DNA from 2 places in the Massilia luteola genome. Region 2 is predicted to be linked to the other one. Evidence: predicted binding sites of a transcription regulator. Region 2 holds the regulator's gene; the other holds the start of a gene.
What was found. Region 2 encodes NrdR, which represses ribonucleotide reductase genes. Its sites were predicted from a motif close to CACNANATNTNGTG; they were not measured.
Positions count from the first base shown of each region.

Region 1: a site for NrdR is predicted at 5,863-5,876, ahead of U9J41_RS13955 (ribonucleoside-diphosphate reductase subunit alpha). Genes of this name have one in related genera too.

Region 1 is NZ_JAXOFN010000012.1:32,190-42,148, forward strand. Features, by position in the region: gene U9J41_RS13925 (ABC transporter permease) at 1-384, shown strand, start outside; gene U9J41_RS13930 (ABC transporter ATP-binding protein) at 386-1,195, shown strand; gene U9J41_RS13935 (cytochrome C assembly family protein) at 1,382-2,185, shown strand; gene U9J41_RS13940 (PP0621 family protein) at 2,182-2,469, shown strand; gene U9J41_RS13945 (sensor histidine kinase) at 2,478-4,166, shown strand; gene U9J41_RS13950 (sigma-54-dependent transcriptional regulator) at 4,184-5,644, shown strand; gene U9J41_RS13955 (ribonucleoside-diphosphate reductase subunit alpha) at 6,081-8,999, shown strand; gene U9J41_RS13960 (ribonucleotide-diphosphate reductase subunit beta) at 9,132-9,959, shown strand, end outside.
Region 2 is NZ_JAXOFN010000004.1:11,474-21,432, reverse strand. Features, by position in the region: gene pal (peptidoglycan-associated lipoprotein Pal) at 1-286, opposite strand, end outside; gene tolB (Tol-Pal system beta propeller repeat protein TolB) at 311-1,576, opposite strand; gene tolA (cell envelope integrity protein TolA) at 1,607-2,590, opposite strand; gene U9J41_RS06835 (biopolymer transporter ExbD) at 2,601-3,029, opposite strand; gene tolQ (protein TolQ) at 3,050-3,733, opposite strand; gene ybgC (tol-pal system-associated acyl-CoA thioesterase) at 3,761-4,165, opposite strand; gene U9J41_RS06820 (SDR family NAD(P)-dependent oxidoreductase) at 4,512-5,261, opposite strand; ZMP/ZTP riboswitch at 5,406-5,541, shown strand; gene glyA (serine hydroxymethyltransferase) at 5,642-6,889, shown strand; gene nrdR (transcriptional regulator NrdR) at 6,960-7,418, shown strand; gene pilV (type IV pilus modification protein PilV) at 7,546-8,100, shown strand; gene U9J41_RS06800 (PilW family protein) at 8,109-9,005, shown strand; gene U9J41_RS06795 (pilus assembly PilX family protein) at 9,119-9,955, shown strand; gene U9J41_RS06790 (type IV pilin protein) at 9,942-9,959, shown strand, end outside.

The DNA of each region.
Region 1 (9,959 bases), on a different contig from region 2:
GCGCTGGGCGCTTTTTTTCCCGTGCTGATGAATACGATCGCGGGCGTGCGCCAGGTCGACGGCATCTACCTGCGCGCGGCGCGCAACCTGGGCGCCAGCGGGACGACGATGTTCCTGCGCGTGATCCTGCCGGCGGCCGTGCCGTACATTCTGACCGGCATGCGGATCGGCATCGGCACGGCGTTCATCGTCGTGATCGTGGCCGAGATGATCGCCGTGAACAACGGCCTCGGTTTCCGCATCTCGGAGGCGCGCGAGTACTTCTTGTCGGACAAGATCATCGCCGGCATGATCACGATCGGCATCCTCGGGCTGGCGATCGACGTCGGCATGAATAAACTGAACAACTACCTGCTGCGCTGGCACCGCGGCCTGGAGCACTGACATGACCGCCCCTGACGCAAGAGCCCACCTCGTCATCGCCAACGTCAGCAAAGTGTTCGACGGCGACGGCCGCAAGATGGTCGCGCTGCAGGACATCAGCCTCGAGATCCCGCACGGCCAGTTCGTCTGCCTGCTGGGGCCTTCCGGCTGCGGCAAGTCGACGCTGCTGAACGCCATCGCCGGCTTCGCGCCGCCGACGTCGGGCCGCGTGCTGGCCGACGGCGTGCCGGTCGCCGGACCCGGGCCGCAGCGGGGCATGGTGTTCCAGGAATACGCGCTGTTCCCGTGGATGACGGTGGAGCAGAACGTCGGCTTCGGCCTGGAGATCAAGGGCATGGCGCGCGCGCAGATCGCGGCGCGCGTGGCCGAACTGTTGAAACTCCTGTCGCTGGAAGACTTCGCGAAACGCTATCCGAAAGACCTGTCCGGCGGCATGCGCCAGCGCGTGGCGATCGCGCGCGTGCTGGCGCTGGATTCGCCGATCATGCTGATGGACGAGCCGTTCGGCGCGCTCGACGCCCTCACGCGGCGCAACCTGCAGGACGAGCTGCTGCGCCTGTGGGCGGAATTCAGGAAGACCGTCATCTTCGTCACGCACAGCATCGAGGAAGCGATCTACCTCGCCGACCGCATCGTCGTGATGACGTACCGGCCCGGCACCATCAAGCGCGACTTGCTCGTCGAGCTGCCGCGCCTGCGCGATCCGGCGGCGCCCGAATTCAATGCGCTCAAGCGCGAACTGGGGCTGATGGTGATGGAAGAGCAGCAGCGCCACCACGATGCCGAGATCAAGGCCGCCGCCGTCGATTGAGGCCACGTCATTTGAAACGTCGTCCTCGCGCAGGCGTGGACCCAAGTTCGTTGCGGACCACGGGCAATACCATCGCCGTTCACGCAAAATTGGGTTCCCGCCTTCGCGGGAACGACGGCATTTGGTGACCCGATTATCCCTTTGACAACCCAACCCTCCCCATCGGGATGGTGTAGACTCGCGCGTATGCAACTCACCCTATTTATCGCCGCGGCCATCCTGTACGCGGTATGCGCCCTGCTGCCGTCGCGGCAGGGCTCGGCCATTTCGGCCGTGACTTTTGTCGCCTGGGCCGTGCATGGCACGGCGCTGTGGCCGGACATCGTGACGAACGGCACGCTGCGCGTCGGCTTCGCCTTCATGCTGTCGACCGCGCTGTGGATTTCCGTCGCCGCCTACTGGATCGAAAACCGCAACTTCGCGCTGGACGGCATGCGCCGCATGGTGATGCCGTTCGCGGCCGTCGCGGCGATCCTGCCGCCGCTGTTCCCCGGCAACCTGATGCCCGTGCAGGACCAGTCGCCCGCGTTCGGCTGGCACGTGGCCGTGGCCGTGTCGGCATACAGTACGCTCACGATCGCCGCCTTCCACGCCGTGCTGATGGCGCTGCAGGAGGCGCGCCTGCACGCGAAGAACGCGAAGAAGGGCTGGCTGGGAGGCGCGATCGACCAGCTGCCGGCGCTGCTGACCATGGAGCGCCTGCTGTTCCGCATGATCGGCATCGGTTTCATCCTGCTCAGTCTCACCGTCCTGTCGGGCATCGTGTTCTCCGAACAGCTGTTCGGCCGCGCGCTGCGCTGGGACCATAAAAACGTGTTCGCGCTGCTGTCGTGGGTCCTGTTCGCCGCGCTGCTGGCCGGACGCCGCTGGCGCGGCTGGCGCGGCAAGACCGCGCTGCGCTTCACGCTGGCGGGATTCGCCACCCTGGCGCTGGCGTATGTCGGCAGCCGTTTCGTTTTTGAAGTCGTTCTGCACCGGGGGTTCGTATGACGCGACTGCTTTTCTGGATTGCGCTCGTCATCCTCGTGGTGATGGCGGTGCGCAGCAAGGTGCGCGCGGCGATGACGCGCGCGCAAGGTCCGGCCGCCGGGCCGGCACCGGGTCCCGCCGGCGGCGAGGCGAAAGCCTGGCGCCGCGTCGCGGACAAGCCGGAAGCGATGGCCTGCTGCGCCCATTGCGGCATCTATTTCCCATCGTCGGAGGCCGTGCGGGCCGATGGCCGCGATTACTGCGGCACGGCGCACGCGCGCGAGGCGCACCCGCAGGCCAGGTAAGCCGCCGCATGGCGCCCTGGCTGCCCTTTTCCGCCGAGTCGCGCTCGACGTTCTGGCGCTCGCTGCAGACGCTCACGGTCACGCGCATCGTGATCGCGCTCGTGCTGCTGCTCTACCTGTCCGTGGACGTGCGCCACGGCCGCGTGGACGGCACCTTCTATGCCGAGACGTGCATCGCCTACGTGCTGGCGGCCCTGCTGTTCGCCTTCGTCGCCCAGCGCTGGCGCCGGCGCTTCCTGTGGCAGCTGTCGGTCCAGGTGGCCGTCGACATCGTCGCGATCTCGCTGCTGTACCTGGCCGCCGGCGGCATGCGCAGCGGCCTCGCGCTGCTGTATCTGTTCCCGCTGGCCGGCGCCGCGATCCTCGCGCCGTTGCTGGTGGCCCTGTTCTCGGCCGCGCTGGCGACGCTGTTCGTGCTGGCCGAAAGCACCTGGCAGATCTTCGTGCGCGCGAACGACCAGCCGCTGACCCAGGCCGGACTCACCGGCGCCGCGTTCTTCGCGGTGGTGCTGGTGGTGAACCGGCTGGCCGCGCGGCTCATCAAGCAGGAAGAACTGGCCGTGCGCCGCGGCGCCGACCTGCGCATCCAGCAGGCTATCTACCGCATCGTCGTGGACGACGTCGCCGACGGCATCCTCGTGCTCGGACGCGACGGCACCGTCTTCGGCGGCAACCCGGCGGCGCGGCGGATGCTCGGGCTGGAGACGCAGCCGGGCGAGGAGGGCAACGCCTTCCTGCTGACCGACCTGCCGGCGCTGGAACCGGTGGCGCAGCGTTTCGCGGCCTGGGCCGGCGGCAGCGCGGACGCGCCGGCCGCGGTGAAGGGGGGCTACGTCACGATCAAGCGCTGGCACGAGACGGAGGGGCAGGTCCGCGGCCGCCTCGACCAGCCGGTGCACCTCAAGCTGCGCTTCGCGCGGGTCGACACTCCGGAGGGGGCGGACGAGCGCAGCCTCGTGTTCCTGCAGGACGTGAGCGCCATCGAAAACCAGGCGCAGCAACTCAAGCTTGCGTCGATGGGGCGGCTGACGGCGAGCATCGCGCACGAGGTGAGGAATCCGCTGTCGGCGATCGGCCATGCGACGTCGCTGCTCGCGGAAGACCTGCACGGGCCGGCCGAGGTACGCCTGCTGCGCATCGTGAACGACAACGTGGCGCGCGTGAACCGCATGGTCGAGGACATCCTGAAACTGTCGCGCAAGGTGCAGCCGAACGGCACGCCCCTGGCGCTCGACGACTTCCTGCCGGAGCTGCGCGCCGAGTTCACGGAAATGCACGGCATGGCCGGTGATATAGTGTGGGTCGGGAGTGCGCACGGCCGCAGCGTGCGTTTCGACGGCCTGCACCTGCGCGAGGTGCTCGTGAATTTGCTCGGCAACGCGATCCGTTACGCGAGCGGCAAGCCGGCCAGCATCCGCGTGTGTCCGGTGCTCGACGCCACCGGCCGCATGGAATTGCACGTGCAGGACGACGGTCCCGGCATCACGCCGGAAGTGCGCGCCCACCTGTTCGAGCCGTTCTACACGACGTCGAGCAAGGGCACCGGCCTGGGCCTGTACCTGGCGCGCGAGCTGTGCCTGAACAACGGCGCGATGCTCGACTACGAATACCGCACCGAGGACGTGGGACCCGATCCGGCCGGCGGCACGGGCGAGGCCAGCGGGCGCTTCGTGATCACCTTCGCAGCATCAATCTAAGTCACGGAAAGATAGGCATGAGCTCACCCCGCATCCTGGTGGTCGACGACGAACCCGACCTGCGCGAGCTGCTCGAGATCACCCTGCTCAAGATGGGGCTCGACGTGGACAGCGCCGCGACCGTGCGCGAAGCGCGCGCGCTGCTCGGCCAGAAAACGTATGCGCTGGTGCTGACGGACATGCGCCTGCCCGACGGCCTGGGCCTGGAACTGGTGCGCGAGGTGGCGGCCAATCACAAGAGCACGCCCATCGCCGTGATCACCGCGTACGGCAGCGCCGAGAATGCCGTCGTGGCGCTGAAGGCCGGCGCGTTCGATTACGTGTCGAAGCCGGTCGTGCTGGACGACTTGCGCGCGATGGTGCGCGCGGCGTTGAAGCTGTCCGACCCGGCGGCCGCGCCGGCAGTCAGCCAGGGTGGCGGGACGTCGCGCCTGATCGGAGCGTCGCTCGCGATGCAGGCGCTGCGCGCGCAGATCGCACGGCTGGCGCGCTCGCAGGCGCCGATCGCCATCAACGGCGAATCCGGCAGCGGCAAGGAACTGGCGGCGCGCGAGATCCACGCCCAGAGCGCGCGCGCGGGCAAACCGTTCGTCGCCGTGAACTGCGGCGCGATTCCCGAGGCGCTGATGGAGGCCGAGTTCTTCGGCTACCGCAAGGGCGCCTTCACGGGCGCGAACGATGAGCGCGATGGCTTTTTCCAGGCCGCCAACGGGGGCACGCTGATGCTCGACGAGGTGGCCGACCTGCCGCTCGCGATGCAGGTCAAGCTGCTGCGCGCGATCCAGGAGCGGCGCGTGCGCAAGATCGGCGCCACGGTCGAGGAGCCGGTGGACGTGCGCATCATCAGCGCCACGCACAAGGACCTCGCGAAATGTGTCGAGGCGGGCGCGTTCCGCCAGGACCTGTTCTACCGCCTGAACGTCATCGAACTGACCCTGCCGCCGCTGCGCGAACGCCTGGACGACCTGCCGCTGCTCGTCGACGCCATCCTCGCGCGCCTGGCCGGTCCGGGCGGCGCGCGCCTCGGTGCCGGCGTGCTCGACGCGCTGCGCGGCTATGCTTTTCCGGGCAATGTGCGCGAACTGGAAAACGTGCTGGAACGCGCGCTCGCCTTCGCCGACGATGGCGTGATCGAGGCCGGCGACCTGCTGCTGAAAGGGGCGAAGCTGGGCGATGCGGCCGTGGTGCCGCAGGGCGGTGCCGTACCCGCTTCCGATGCGCACACGCCGGCCGCGGCGCCGCAAGAGGCAAGCGTCGTTACGCAGGCACCCGCCGCGCCACCATCACCGCCGCTGGCCGCCGACGCGCTGCCGAGCAACCTGCCGGACTACCTGAGCCAGGTCGAGCGCGACATCATCCTGCGTGCGCTGAACCAGACCCAGTTCAATCGCACGCAGGCCGCCGGCCTGCTCGGCATCAGCGTCCGCCAGCTCCGTTATCAGATGCAAAAACTGGACATCCAGGCGCCCGAACCCTGACCCGGCCGTGGTCTTTTCGCCAATGCAGCAAAGCCAAACGGGCCGATTTTGCACGAATAGTAAGCAGCGCAAAACGCGCCATAAAATCAATGTTAGCGCTTACTTCGCCGTGGAGGCTTCAAGTATCGGACCTGATCGATGTCAAGAAAAAAATCTTAGTAGCAGTGCTCTTAAAACTCGCGTACATCGACTACAATTAGGTCTGTAAGGCCGTTGTCTACTACATCTAGTGGTCAACGGCCTTAATGCCGAACAGGCTGAGTAGGGGCGCAACTGCGTTTTCTCAACATTGTTGCTCCTATTTTTTGTCGGCGAAAAGTTATCTAGTTGCCAATTTTTATGTATTGGCAGCTGTCCCTGGATCCTCTCCGAGGGGTCCATATCTACCAAATTCGAGAAGGCGCTGGCAGTTCGTAACGCCATGCTGGGAGGCTCAATGCAAACATCTTCGGACATTTCCATCAATCCGCACGTCGCAGCAGAAACGGCGGCCGGCAAGAGCGCGGCCGAGTTGGTCGCGAACAGCGACTACCGCATCATCCGCCGCAACGGCGCCGTGGTGCCGTTCGCGCCGAACAAGATCGCCGTCGCGGTGACCAAGGCCTTCCTCGCCGTGAACGGCGAACAGGGTCGCGAGTCGGCGCGCATCCGCGAACTGGTCGAGCAGCTGACGAACAACGTGGTCGCGGCGCTCGTGCGCCGCCAGCCGAACGGCGGTACCTTCCACATCGAGGATGTGCAGGACCAGGTGGAATTGTCCCTGATGCGTTCGGGCGAGCATGACGTCGCGCGCGAATACGTGCTGTACCGCGCCAAGCGCATGGAAGAGCGCCGCGCCGCCAAGGAAGCGGCGGGCACCACGCAGATCGCCACCCCGCAGTTCACCGTCGTCGACGCCGGCGTGCGCCGTCCGCTGGACATGAACGAAGTCGCGGCGCTGATCAATGCGGCCTGCGCCGGCCTGGAAAAGCACGTCGACGCCGACGCCATCCTGGCCGAGACGGTCAAGAACCTGTACGACGGCGTGCCGGTCGAGGAACTGCACAAGTCCGCGATCCTGGCCGCGCGCGCGCTGATGGAAAAAGACCCGGCGTACAGCCAGGTCACCGCGCGCATCCTGCTGCACACGATCCGCAAGGAAGTCTTCGGCAAGGAAGTGCCGCAGGCCGGCGCCGCCGCGGAATACATCACCTATTTCCCGCAATACGTCGCCAAGGGCATAGCCGCCGAGCTGCTGGACGAGGAGCTGGGCAAGTTCGACCTGCAGAAACTGGCGAAGGCGATCGTCGCCGACCGCGACCTGCAATTCGGCTATATCGGCCTGCAGACCCTGTACGACCGCTACTTCCTGCACATCCGCGACACCCGCATCGAGATGCCGCAGGCGTTCTACATGCGCGTCGCGATGGGCCTGGCCCTGCGCGAAGAAAACCGTGAAGCGCGCGCGATCGAGTTCTACAACCTGCTGTCGACGTTCGACTTCATGAGCTCGACCCCGACGCTGTTCAACTCGGGCACGCGCCGCTCGCAGCTGTCGTCGTGCTACCTCACCACCGTCGCCGACGACCTGGAAGGCATCTACGACGCCATCAAGGAAAACGCGCTGCTGTCGAAATTCGCCGGCGGCCTGGGTAACGACTGGACCCCGGTGCGCGCGCTGGGCTCGCGCATCAAGGGCACGAACGGCAAGTCGCAGGGCGTCGTGCCGTTCCTGAAGGTCGCGAACGACACCGCCGTCGCCGTCAACCAGGGCGGCAAGCGCAAGGGCGCCGTCTGCGCCTACCTGGAAACCTGGCACCTGGACATCGAGGAATTCCTCGACCTGCGCAAGAACACGGGCGACGACCGCCGCCGCACGCACGACATGAACACGGCGAACTGGATTCCCGACCTGTTCATGAAGCGCGTGATGGAAAAGGGCGAGTGGACCCTGCTGTCGCCGTCGGAAGCGCCGGACCTGCACGACAAGGTCGGCCGCGCGTTCGAGGAAGCCTACGTGAAGTACGAAGAGAAGGCCGCCCGCGGCGAGCTGACCGTGCACAAGAAGGTGCAGGCGCTCGACCTGTGGCGCAAGATGCTGTCGATGCTGTTCGAAACGGGCCACCCGTGGATCACGTTCAAGGATCCGTGCAACATCCGCTCGCCGCAGCAGCACGTGGGCGTCGTGCACTCGTCGAACCTGTGCACCGAGATCACGCTGAACACGAACGCCGACGAAATCGCCGTCTGCAACCTGGGCTCCGTGAACCTGCCGGCCCACATGAAGGGCGACGGCCTGGACGTGGTCAAACTGCAGAAGACCATCCGCACGGCGATGCGCATGCTCGACAACGTCATCGACATCAACTACTACGCCGTCGACAAGGCGCGCAATTCGAACCTGCGCCATCGTCCGGTCGGCCTGGGCATCATGGGTTACCAGGACTGCCTGCACATGATGCGCGTGCCGTTCGCATCGGAAAAGGCCGTCAAGTTCGCCGACAGCTCGATGGAAGCCGTCTGCTACTACGCCTACCTGGCGTCGACCGAGCTGGCCGAGGAACGCGGCCGCTACCAGTCGTACGAAGGTTCGCTGTGGGACCGCGGCATCCTGCCGCAGGACTCGATCAAGCTGCTGGCCGAAGAGCGCGGCGGCTACCTCGAGCAGGACGCATCCGAGTCGATGGACTGGAACATCGTCCGTAACCGCATCAAGCAGTTCGGCATGCGCAACTCGAACTGCGTGGCGATCGCGCCGACCGCGACCATCTCGAACATCATCGGCGTCTCGGCCTGCATCGAGCCGACGTTCCAGAACCTGTACGTGAAGTCGAACCTGTCGGGTGAATTCACCGAGATCAACGGCTACCTGGTGCGCGACCTGAAGGCGCGCGGCCTGTGGGACGAGGTCATGATCAACGACCTGAAATACTTCGACGGCTCGCTGTCGCGCATCGACCGCGTGCCGCAGGACCTGCGCGACATCTACGCCACCGCGTTCGAAGTCGAGCCGAAGTGGCTGGTGGAAGCCGCATCGCGCCGCCAGAAGTGGATCGACCAGGCCCAGTCGCTGAACATCTACATGGGCGGCGCCTCGGGCAAGAAGCTGGACGAGACCTATAAACTGGCCTGGCTGCGCGGCCTGAAGACGACCTATTACCTGCGCACGATCGCCGCGACGCACATGGAGAAGTCGACCACCCGTACCGGCGCGCTGAACGCCGTGGCGGTCGATGGCGGGCTGTCCGCAGCGGGTGCAGCAGCGGCGGCACCGGCGGCCGCGCCGGCCGCGAGCGCACCGGACGTCGTCGACGGCGCCGCGTGCTACCTGCGTCCGGGCGATGCGGGTTTTGATGAGTGCGAAGCCTGCCAGTAATTTTGACCCGTCGTTCCCGCCCTCGCCGGGCGCTTGGCGGGAATCCAAGTTTGTGTGCAGTACGCTAGCGTAAATTGGGTCCCCGCCTGTGCGGGGACGACGTTTTTGAGTAAACGATAAGAAGGAAACATCATGGCTCTCTCCTGGGACGATGAACCGGCCGCTGCGCCGGCTCTGGCCGCCGCCACCAACCCCGAAGCCAACGCGGCCGACGTCGCCAAGCGCGTGAACGCGGACGACAAGCGCATCATCAACGCCAAGACCGACGTCAACCAACTGGTGCCGTTCAAGTACAAGTGGGCGTGGGACAAATACCTGGCCGGCTGCGCCAACCACTGGATGCCGCAGGAAGTGAACATGCAGCGCGACATCGAGCTGTGGAAGAACCCGAACGGCCTGACCGAGGACGAGCGCCGCATCGTCAAGCGCAACCTGGGCTTCTTCGTCACAGCCGACTCGCTGGCCGCCAACAACATCGTGCTGGGCACCTACCGCCACATCACGGCGCCGGAATGCCGCCAGTACCTGCTGCGCCAGGCGTTCGAGGAAGCCATCCACACCCACGCCTACCAGTACATCGTGGAATCGCTGGGCCTGGACGAGAAGGAAATCTTCAACGCCTACAACGAGATCCCGTCGATCCGCGACAAGGACCAGTTCCTGATCCCGTTCATCGAAGTCATCAACGATCCGACGTTCCACACCGGCACGCTGGAAAACGACCAGAAGCTGCTGCGTTCGATCATCGTGTTCGCCTGCCTGATGGAAGGCCTGTTCTTCTACGTCGGCTTCACGCAGATCCTGGCGCTGGGCCGCCAGAACAAGATGACGGGCGCCGCCGAGCAGTACCAGTACATCCTGCGCGACGAGTCGATGCACTGCAATTTCGGCATCGACCTGATCAACACGATCAAGATGGAAAACCCGCAGCTTTGGACGCCGGAATTCCGCGAAGAGATC
Region 2 (9,959 bases):
GGTAAGCCGAGTGGTTTTCGACGACCGGCTTGCCGTCGTCGCGGACGACGTAGCTGTCGAAGTCGAAGTATACGCTGCGGTTCGCCAGAACGCCTTTCGGGTCGTTCAGCGGATCGACATTGCCGGTCTCGACCGGACGGATTTCACGGGTGTCGGCAGCCGGCGGGGCTGCCTGGGCGACCGGCTTTTCTTCAACTTTCGGGGCTTCCTGCAGCTTGGTCGACGAGCATGCCGACAGCAGGGCCGCGGCAGCAACGATGAACGCTACACTTTTTGCATTACGCATGGTTTTTCTCCTGGTCAAAAAATTTTACTTCATAAACGGGCCCCAGCTGGGCTCCCGAATGTTTCCCGCTTGGGTGGTCAAGCGTTGCTTGACGCGCCCGTCGACCGACACCACGGCAAGCGCGGTACGGCCGCCACCCCTGGTCGCATACATGATGTATTTGCCGTTCGGCGAAAAACTCGGTTCGGTGGCCCCATCGGCCAAGCGCTGTTCCTGGCCGGAGGCCAGGTCCATCGCATACAGAGAAAAACCCCCATCGCGTTGCGAAATCCACGCCAGCGTCTTGCCGTCCGGGGATAAACGAGGGCTGATATTGTAGTTGCCATTGAACGTGACGCGGGTCGCCTGCCCGCCGTTCACGCTCATTTTGTAGATTTGCGGACCGCCGCTGCGGTCGCTGGTGAAATAAATGGTCTGGCCGTCGGCCGCGAAGCGCGGCTCGGTATCGATGCCGTTGCTGTTCGACACGCGGCGCAGGCCGCTGCCGTCGGCGTTCACGACCCAGACCTGCGTATTGCCGGTCTTCGACAGGGCGAGAGCCAGCTTCGTGCCGTCCGGCGACCAGGCCGGCGCCGAATTATTGCCCTTTTCGTTGGCGATGACGGTGCGCTGGCCCGTCACCAGGTTCTGCACGTAGATCACCGGCTTGCGCAGTTCGAACGACACGTAGGCGACCTTGGTGCCGTCCGGCGACCACGACGGCGAGATGATCGGCTCGCGGCCGTGGGCGGCGACCTGTTCGCCTTCGCCGTCCGCGTCGGCCACGACGAGCTTGTAGTCGTGCGCGGCCGGGTCCTGCTTGACGTAGGTGATGCGGGTCGAGAAGATGCCGCGCACGCCGGTCAGCTTTTCGTAGACGTCGTCGGCGATGCGGTGCGCCTCCAGGCGCGTATTGCGCGCGGTGACGGCATCCGACAGTTGCGACAACTGCGCCTGCTTGACGGTGTCGAGCAGCTTATAGCGCACCTGGAAGCGGCCGTCCGCGAGACGCTGCACCGAGCCCACGACGAGCGCGTCGGCACCGCTGGCCTTGAACGCGGCCAGGTCGATGTTGGCGGTATCGGAAATGGGCTGGTGCGCGTCGATGACCCTGAACACGCCGCTGCGCTCGAGGTCGGCGCGGACGATCGCGGAGACTTGTTGGGGCGCCACCGACTCATCGGCGAACGCCGCGACTGCGACCGGGATCTGGTTGCTGCCCACACCGGCGATTTCGACTTTCAGCTGGGCATGTGCGGCCACGCCCATCAGGAGGGAGGCCGAAAATAGCAGGGTATGTAGTTTCTTCATGTTTCTCTCAGCAATGGTTAAGGAACGCGATCACTGCAGGTCCTTCATATGGAACTCGATCACGAGGGAACGCTCTACCGTACCATCTTTCTTCTTTGGCAGTGGGGACGATTTGGTGATGCCTTTTTCGACCGCGTCGTCGAATGAAGGCACGCCACTGCTCTTGATCTTCCTGACCGAAATGATCTCGCCGGTCGGCAGCTGTTCGACGCGGAACGTCGCCGTCGGATTGCCCGGTTCTTCCAGGCTGCCGGCGTACGACGTGTTGCCCTTCACCTTGGCCGTGATGGCCGCGGAATAGCCCTTGTCGCTGCGCGGTGCCGTCGATTTCTCGGCCGTGCCGGTACTGGTCGGCGTGCCGGCCGCGCCCGTGATGCGGCGCATCTCGTCGGCACGGGCGGCATCCAGTTTCTTCTGTTCCGCGGCGGCCTTTTTCTTCTTGTCGGCTTCCTCTTTCTTTTTCTTTTCCGCTTCGTCTTTTTTCTTCTTCTCGGCTTCTTTCTTTTCAGCGTCGGCCTGTGCTTTCTTCTCGGCCTGCTCGCGTTCCTTCTTCTCGGCCAGCGCCTTCGCTTTCTTTTCGTCCGCGCGCTTTTGCTCCGCGAGTTCGCGCTCCTGGCGCTCGTCTTCGAGCTGCTTGCGTTTCAATTCTTCCTTGCGCTTCTTCTCGCGTTCGAGGGCGATGTCCGGCTGCTTCGGCTGCGGCTGTTCGACGGCGGGCGGCGGCTCCACGGCTTTCGGCGTGGGCTGGGGCGGCGGTGTTTCCGGTTCCGGCTCCGGTGCGGGAGGCGTGGGCGGCGGGGCTGCCGTCTGCGTCGTCACGTCCCAGATCTCCGCCTCGACGGCGACGGGCGCGTTGTTCTGCCAGTGGATGCCGATCCACAGGAAGGCCAGCAACAGGGCGTGCACGCCCACCGCCAGGCCGATGGCCGGCCAGCGGTTCGGTTCAGGCGGCACGTGATAAGGCGCGCCGTTGCCGTTGCCGTTGCCGATGCTGTTCTGCTTCGTCGCTGACATCAGTTCTTCTTCACTTCGTGGCCAGTCCGACGCGGGTGATGCCCATCTTCTTGGCTTCGGAAATCAGCTGGATCACGTCGTCGTATTTGCTGTCGCGGTCGCCGGCGATCAAGACCGGATAATCCGGATGCTCGGCGTGGATGTCGCGCAGGCGCGTGACGAGCGTCGAGCGGCTCGACACGTCTTCCAGCGGTTGCGGATTCTTGCCGGTGATGCCGATCTGCAGCTGGCCCTTGTCCTTGACCGCGATCTGGATATAGTCGTCCGGCGGCTGGGTGGAACGCTCGGCGCTGGGCAGCTTGATCTCGCTCGGGTTCTGCGTCGGCGGCACCGCCATGAAGATGATGAGCAGCACCAGCATCACGTCGATGTACGGCACGACGTTGATCTCGGACTTGAGCTTGCGCCGGTTGCCCCGCAGGCTGCTGTTGAAGGCCATGTCGACTCCTCTTGCGGCGATCAGCGCGACTGACGCTGCAGGATGTTCGAAAATTCCTCGACGAAGCTTTCGAAGCGGATCGCGAGGCGGTCGATGTCGTGGGTGAAGCGGTTGTACGCCACGACGGCCGGAATGGCCGCGAACAGGCCGATGGCGGTGGCGATCAGCGCTTCCGCGATGCCCGGCGCGACCGTGGCCAGCGTCGCCTGTTGCACGTTCGCCAGGCCGCGGAACGCGTTCATGATGCCCCACACGGTGCCCAGCAGGCCGATGTACGGCGAGACGGAGCCGACGGAGGCCAGGAAGTTCAGGTGCGTGTCCATCTGGTCCAGCTCGCGGTGGAAGGCGGCGCGCATCGCGCGGCGGGCGCCATCCAGCACGGCGCCCATGTCGAGCGCATCGCGCGATGCCTGCTTGCCCTTGATGAATTCGCCCATGCCCGCTTCGAAGATGCGGGCCAGCGGACCGCTCTGGTCGCGCTGGCTGCTGGCGCTCTGGTGCAGCGTGTGCAGGTTGCCGCCGGCCCAGAAGCTGCGCTCGAACTGCTCCGTCTGGCGGCGCGCGGCGCGGATCGCGAACAGTTTGCGGAAGATATACGTCCAGCTGGTAAGGGAAACCGCGAACAGCAGTGCCATGAGCAACTGCACCACCACGTGGGCGTGGCGGATCAGTTCAATGAATGAGAGGTCTTGGACTGCGTTCATTGGGTATATGTTTGGTCAAATGAATTGTCAGGCGGCACGCATTTTAGCAGCGGCGGGGGCGGGAAGGGAACGGGGGCGTAGCGTTGAGGCGTCCACGCAACCGACTTTCACGTCGGCGCTGGAGAGTAATGTATCGCCGCGCCAGGCATGCTGGGCGAATTGCACGGAGGCGCGGCCGAGCTTTTCCACGCTCAAGGTCAGCTTCACTTCATCGTCCAGGCGCGCGGACGCGAGATAATCGACGCTGGCGCTGCGCACGACGAAGATCGCGCCTTCCCGGTCGCGCAAGGTTTGCTGATCGATGCCGAGCGAACGCAGCCATTCGGTGCGCGCACGTTCGTAGAACTTCAGGTAATTGGCGTAGAACACGATGCCGCCGGCGTCCGTATCTTCGTAATAGACCCGAACCGTCCAGGTGAAAACTGAAGGCATTTCAGCTGCCATAAATGAAAATGGGAAACATTTTACGCCATTTTTACCCGCCATACGTGCGCCAGGATACATATACACGGGCATACGCGGCCGACGGTCCGGTGGCTGAGCCGTCGAAACAGGGTATGAGATACCAATGGCTCATGCCAAGCCGGCAACTGTAACACTTTTCCACTACGGATGGCGCCGCTGTTACAAAGAGAAAACAATTCGTTCGCCGGCCGGCCGATTGCCGCGATGTAAAGTCGACAAACCGGGTCAATTCGGGGTCAGAGCCCTTTTTTGGGCAATTGCCCAAAAAAGGGCTCTGACCCGGTTCCCCCTACCCCCGTTTCCGGCCCGGTTTTCAGTCCTGGTTACGCTTGATGGTGAGCGGACCGTAGCCCTGGCAGGTCGGCATCATTTCGATCTGGTTGATGTTGACGTGCGGCGGCAGGGAGGCGACCCAGTAGGCGGTCGCAGCGATGTCCTCGGCGGTCAGCGGCTGCGTGCCTTCGTAGACTTTCGCGGCGGCCGCGTCGTCTTTCAGGCGCACGTTCGAGAATTCCGTCCCGCCGCACAGGCCCGGCGCCAGGTTGGTGGCGCGCACGCCGGTGCCGACGAGGTCGGCGCGCAGGTTCAGCGTGAACTGCTCGACGAACGCCTTGGTGGCACCGTACACGTTCCCGCCAGGATAAGGCGTGCGCCCGGCAACGGAGCCGATGTTGATGACGAGGCCGCTGCCGCGCTCGACCATCGCCGGCAGCAGGGCGTGCGTCATCGTGACGAGGCCCTTGATGTTCGTGGCGATCATCGTTTCCCAGTCTTCCAGCGGCACTTCGTGCGCAGGCTTCGTGTTCAGCGCCAGGCCGGCATTGTTGATCAGCACGTCGATCTGGCGCCAGGACTGCGGCAGCATCGACAGCGCTTCTTCGATCGACGCCTTGTCGGTCACGTCCATCGCGATCGGCAGCGCCGATTCGCCCAGCTCCCTCGCCAGGGCATCGAGGCGCTCCTTGCGGCGCGCCGCCAGCACCACCTGGTGGCCGTTCTTGACGAAAGTGCGCGCCATGGCGGCGCCGAATCCGGCCGATGCGCCGGTGATGAAAACGATCATGATGGTTGCCTGGCAGGGTGGTAACTGCAGGATTGTAGCTGAAATGACCATACAGGGCAGCGGCCATCCCAGAGTTGCCAGGGCGCCATCGGTTTCCTTGCTTACCAGCCGCACAATCCCGTACAATCGGGAGTTCCATTTACATACATCTCACGTAACTGGCGAAAACCGTGCGCTGCCGTCCGATCAGGAGCGATCGGACTGCCGGTGCGTGGCGAAGGTGGGCACCCACCGGGGAACGTGAGATTTATTTCACTTGCCGTTCGCCTGGGCAGCCACCGACTGGTACGCGTCTGTATCGCGGCTGCCTTGCGTTCTCCGGCTCCCGCCCCATTTAGCGCCGACCGTTGCCTGGTTCTCTTATCGATTGGAGTTTTTTCATGTTTGCAAAAGATCATACGCTCGCCAAGGTTGACCCGGATCTGTGGGATGCGATTCAGAAGGAAAACAAGCGCCAGCAGGACCACATCGAGCTGATCGCATCCGAAAACTACACGTCGCCGGCCGTGATGCAGGCCCAGGGCTCGCAGCTGACCAACAAGTACGCCGAAGGCTATCCGGGCAAGCGCTACTACGGCGGCTGCGAATACGTCGACGTCGCCGAGCAACTGGCGATCGACCGCGTCAAGCAGCTGTTCGGCGCCGAAGCCGCGAACGTCCAGCCGAATTCGGGCTCGCAGGCAAACCAGGGCGTGTTCTTCGCGATGCTCAAGCCGGGCGACACGATCATGGGCATGTCGCTGGCCGAAGGCGGCCACCTGACCCACGGCATGGCGCTGAACATGTCGGGCAAGTGGTTCAACGTGATCTCCTACGGCCTGACCGAGCAGGAAGACATCGACTACGAGCAGATGGAGCGCCTGGCGCGCGAGCACAAGCCGAAACTGATCATCGCCGGCGCGTCCGCGTTCGCCCTGCGCATCGACTTCGAGCGCTTCGCCCGCATCGCCAAGGAAGTCGGCGCCTACTTCATGGTCGACATGGCCCACTACGCCGGCCTGATCGCCGCCGGCGAATACCCGAACCCGGTGCCGCACGCCGACTTCGTCACGTCGACGACGCACAAATCGCTGCGCGGCCCGCGCGGCGGCATCATCCTGATGAAGGCCGAGCACGAGAAGGCCATCAACTCGGCCATCTTCCCGGGCATCCAGGGCGGCCCGCTGATGCATGTGATCGCAGGCAAGGCGGTCGCCTTCAAGGAAGCGCTGACGCCTGAATTCAAGGCCTACCAGCAGCAGGTCGTCAAGAACGCCAAGGCACTGGCCGATACGCTGACCGCGCGCGGCCTGCGCATCGTGTCGGGCCGTACCGAGTCGCACGTGATGCTGGTCGACCTGCGTTCGAAGGGCCTGACCGGCAAGGAAGCGGAAGCCATCCTGGGCCAGGCGCACATGACCTGCAACAAGAACGGCATCCCGAACGACCCGCAGAAGCCGTTCGTGACGTCGGGCATCCGCCTGGGCAGCCCGGCGTTCACGACGCGCGGCTTCAAGGAAGAGGACGCCGTCAAGGTCGGCAACCTGATCGCCGACGTGCTGGACAACCCGCATGACGCCGCGACCATCGACCGCGTCAAGGCGGAAGTCAAGCAACTGACCGACAAATACCCGGTCTACGAAGCGTAAGTAAAACGGTCCCGGTACGCCCGCGCGGCGTGCCGGGATGTCCAGCAGTATTTCGAGCAGTAGCCGGCCCATGAAATGTCCGTTCTGTCAGCATGACGACACCCAGGTCCTCGATACCCGCGTATCCGAGGAAGGCGACGCCATCCGGCGCCGGCGCCGCTGCGCCCAATGCGACAAGCGCTTCACGACTTACGAACGCATCGAGCTGTCGATGCCGTTCATCGTCAAGAAGAACGGCAGCCGCACCGAATTCGAATCCTCCAAGCTGCGCGGCAGCCTCATGCTGGCGCTGCGCAAGCGCCCCGTGGCGGCCGAGGCGATCGACCGCGCCGTCGCGTCGATCGAAGAAAAACTCCTCACCAGCGGGCGGCGCGAAGTCGATACCGGCCATGTCGGCGAACTGGTGATGCAGGAACTCAAGCGCCTCGACAAGATCGCCTACATCCGCTTCGCGTCCGTCTACAAGAACTTCGAAGACCTGGCCGAGTTCCAGGAAGCGATTGCCGAAGTCGGCCAGCCGCGCAAATAATCGCGCAAACAAGCGCGTCCTTTTTCCCCGTTTTTAGTTGCATCCGCACGGTTGAGCCACCACACGGCTTGCCCGGGCTCGACTGTTACCTTTTCAGTTTCGAAAACGAAGAAGCTGGAGGCCGTCGATGCTGTCGGGTTCGTCATTGCGCGCACATGCCGGGTTCACGCTCGTCGAAGTGCTCGTCGCCCTGTTCGTGGTGGCGCTCGGCATTGCCGGCGCGGCCGCACTGCAGATGCTGGCGGTCCGCTCCGGACGCGACGCCGAGCACCTGGCCGACGCTGCCCGGCTGGCCCGGTCGCTCGCGGAGCGCATGCGCGCGAATCCCCACGCGCTGGCGCTGCCCGACGCCGACGATCCCTATCTCCAGCTCGATTACGACGCCGCGGGCGGCGCGCCGGCACCGTCGACGCAGTGCTATGCGGACACCGCATGCGATGCCGACGACCTGGCGCGCTTCGACCTGTTCGAGGTGTCCGCCGCCGTGGCGGCCGGCTTCCCCGGCGGCCGTATCCGCGTGTGTCGCGATGCCGGACCGCTTGGCGCGGCCGGGTTGCCGGCCTGGTCGTGTGACGATGACGCCGGGGCGCCGCTCGTCGTCAAGCTCGGCTGGCGCGCGCAGGGCGACGCGGCGACGGGCGCGCCCAAGCTGATGTTGCCGCTGGCGGGAGCGGCGCCGTGAGACGCCCCGTGAGACGCCTCGTCCGTCACGGCGGCATGACGCTGGCCGAGTTGATGGTGGCGCTGGCCATCGGCCTCGGTGTCGTGCTTGCGGCCGGACGCCTGCTCGTGTTGGCGAACGGCGCCTACGCGGCGCAGGTCGAATCGGCCGGCGTCGAGGATGGCGGGCGGTTCGCCATCGACCTCATCGGCCGCGCCGTGCGCCAGGCGGGCGCGTTCGACGTCGCGACGCTCGCCGATCCCGCGGCGGACGCGGCGTCGGCGCGCCTGGCCGGGCTGGACGCGCGCACGCTGTCCCGCACGACGCCGGGCATCGCCGATCCGCTCGCGGCCGCCGTCAACGGCAGCGACGTGCTGGCCGTCCGTTTTCCCGGCGCGGACGACGGCAGCGCCGTCGACTGCGCCGGCTTCCCCGCCGCCGCGGGCGAGGAGGGCTGGAGCATTTTCTATGTGGCCCGCAACAGCGAAGGCGAGGCCGAACTGCGCTGCAAATATCGCGGCGCCGCCGACTGGAGCGCGGACGCGCTGGTGACCGGCGTGGACGGCTTCCAGGTCCTGTACGGCATCGACACGGACGACCCGCCCGATGGCGTCGCCAACCGCTACGTGAACGCGGCCGCGGTCGGTGCGCTCGATGCCGGGCTGGGCGCGGCGGAGTTCAACCGCCGGACCCACTGGAAACGGATCGTCGCCGTACGCGTCGGCCTGCTGCTGCACGGGAGCCGGCCCACGCGCGTGGAGCCCGGCAGCGCGCGCCATGACCTGCTCGGCGCGGGCTATGCGGATGCCGCCGGCGGCGACGACCTGGGCAGTTCGCTGGACGAGGCCGGCATGACACCCGACCTGCGGCGGCGCGAGCGGCGGCTGTTCATGTTCACGGTCGCATTGCCGGCGCCGCCGTCATGAAGCCGGCGCACACGCAACGTCACGGTCGCGTTGTCCGCGCCGCGGTCGCGACGCCGTCACCCATGCAACGTCACGGTCGCGTTGTCCGCGCCGCGGTCGCGACGCCGTCGCCCATGCAATGTCACGGTCGCATTGCCCGCGCCGCGGTCATGACGCCGTCGCCCACGCCACGCGGGCTGGCCCTTGTCTGCGCGCTGATGCTGATGCTCGCGACGATGGTGATCGGCGTGGCCGTCGCGCGCGGCGCCTTCGTCCTCCTGGCCGCGGCGCACAACGAACGCGACCGCGACCTGGCGCAGGCCGCGGCCGAGGCGGCCCTGCGCGATGCCGAGCACGATATCGCCGGCACGGCCGATGCGCCGCCGGACCGCGCCGCCCATTTCGGGCCGGCAGGCGCCGCCGCCTTCGTCGACGGCTGCGGGCGCGGCGCGGACGATCTCGGCCTGTGCCTGGCCAGGGCGCCGCCCGCCTGGCAAACGCTCGACCTGGCGGCCGGGGACAATCCGGCGCTCGTGCCGTACGGCCACTTCACGGGGGCTGTGCTCGCGGTCGGCCGCGGCATGCTGCCGGCACGGCTGCCGGCCTACGTCATCGAGCGGATCGCGCCGCCCGGTGCCACGGCGCAGCAGGGCAGCTTTTACCGCATCACGGCGATCGGCTTCGGCACGCGGGCATCGACGCGGGTCGTGCTGCAGTCGCTGTACCGGTTGCCGCCGCCGGCGTCGGCCCCACCGGATGATGGCGATGGGCACGGCCACGGCCACACAGGCGGTGACGACGGCGCTAACGGAGATGGCAACGGAGATGGCAACGGAGACGGCAACGGAGACGATCACGGCAATGGCAACCATTCCCCAACCCGGCCGCCAGGGCGGCAACTCCCCGCCGGCCGGATCGGCTGGCGCGACATCGCGAACTGGGCCGAGCTGCATGCCCATGCCCGACCGTGACGGC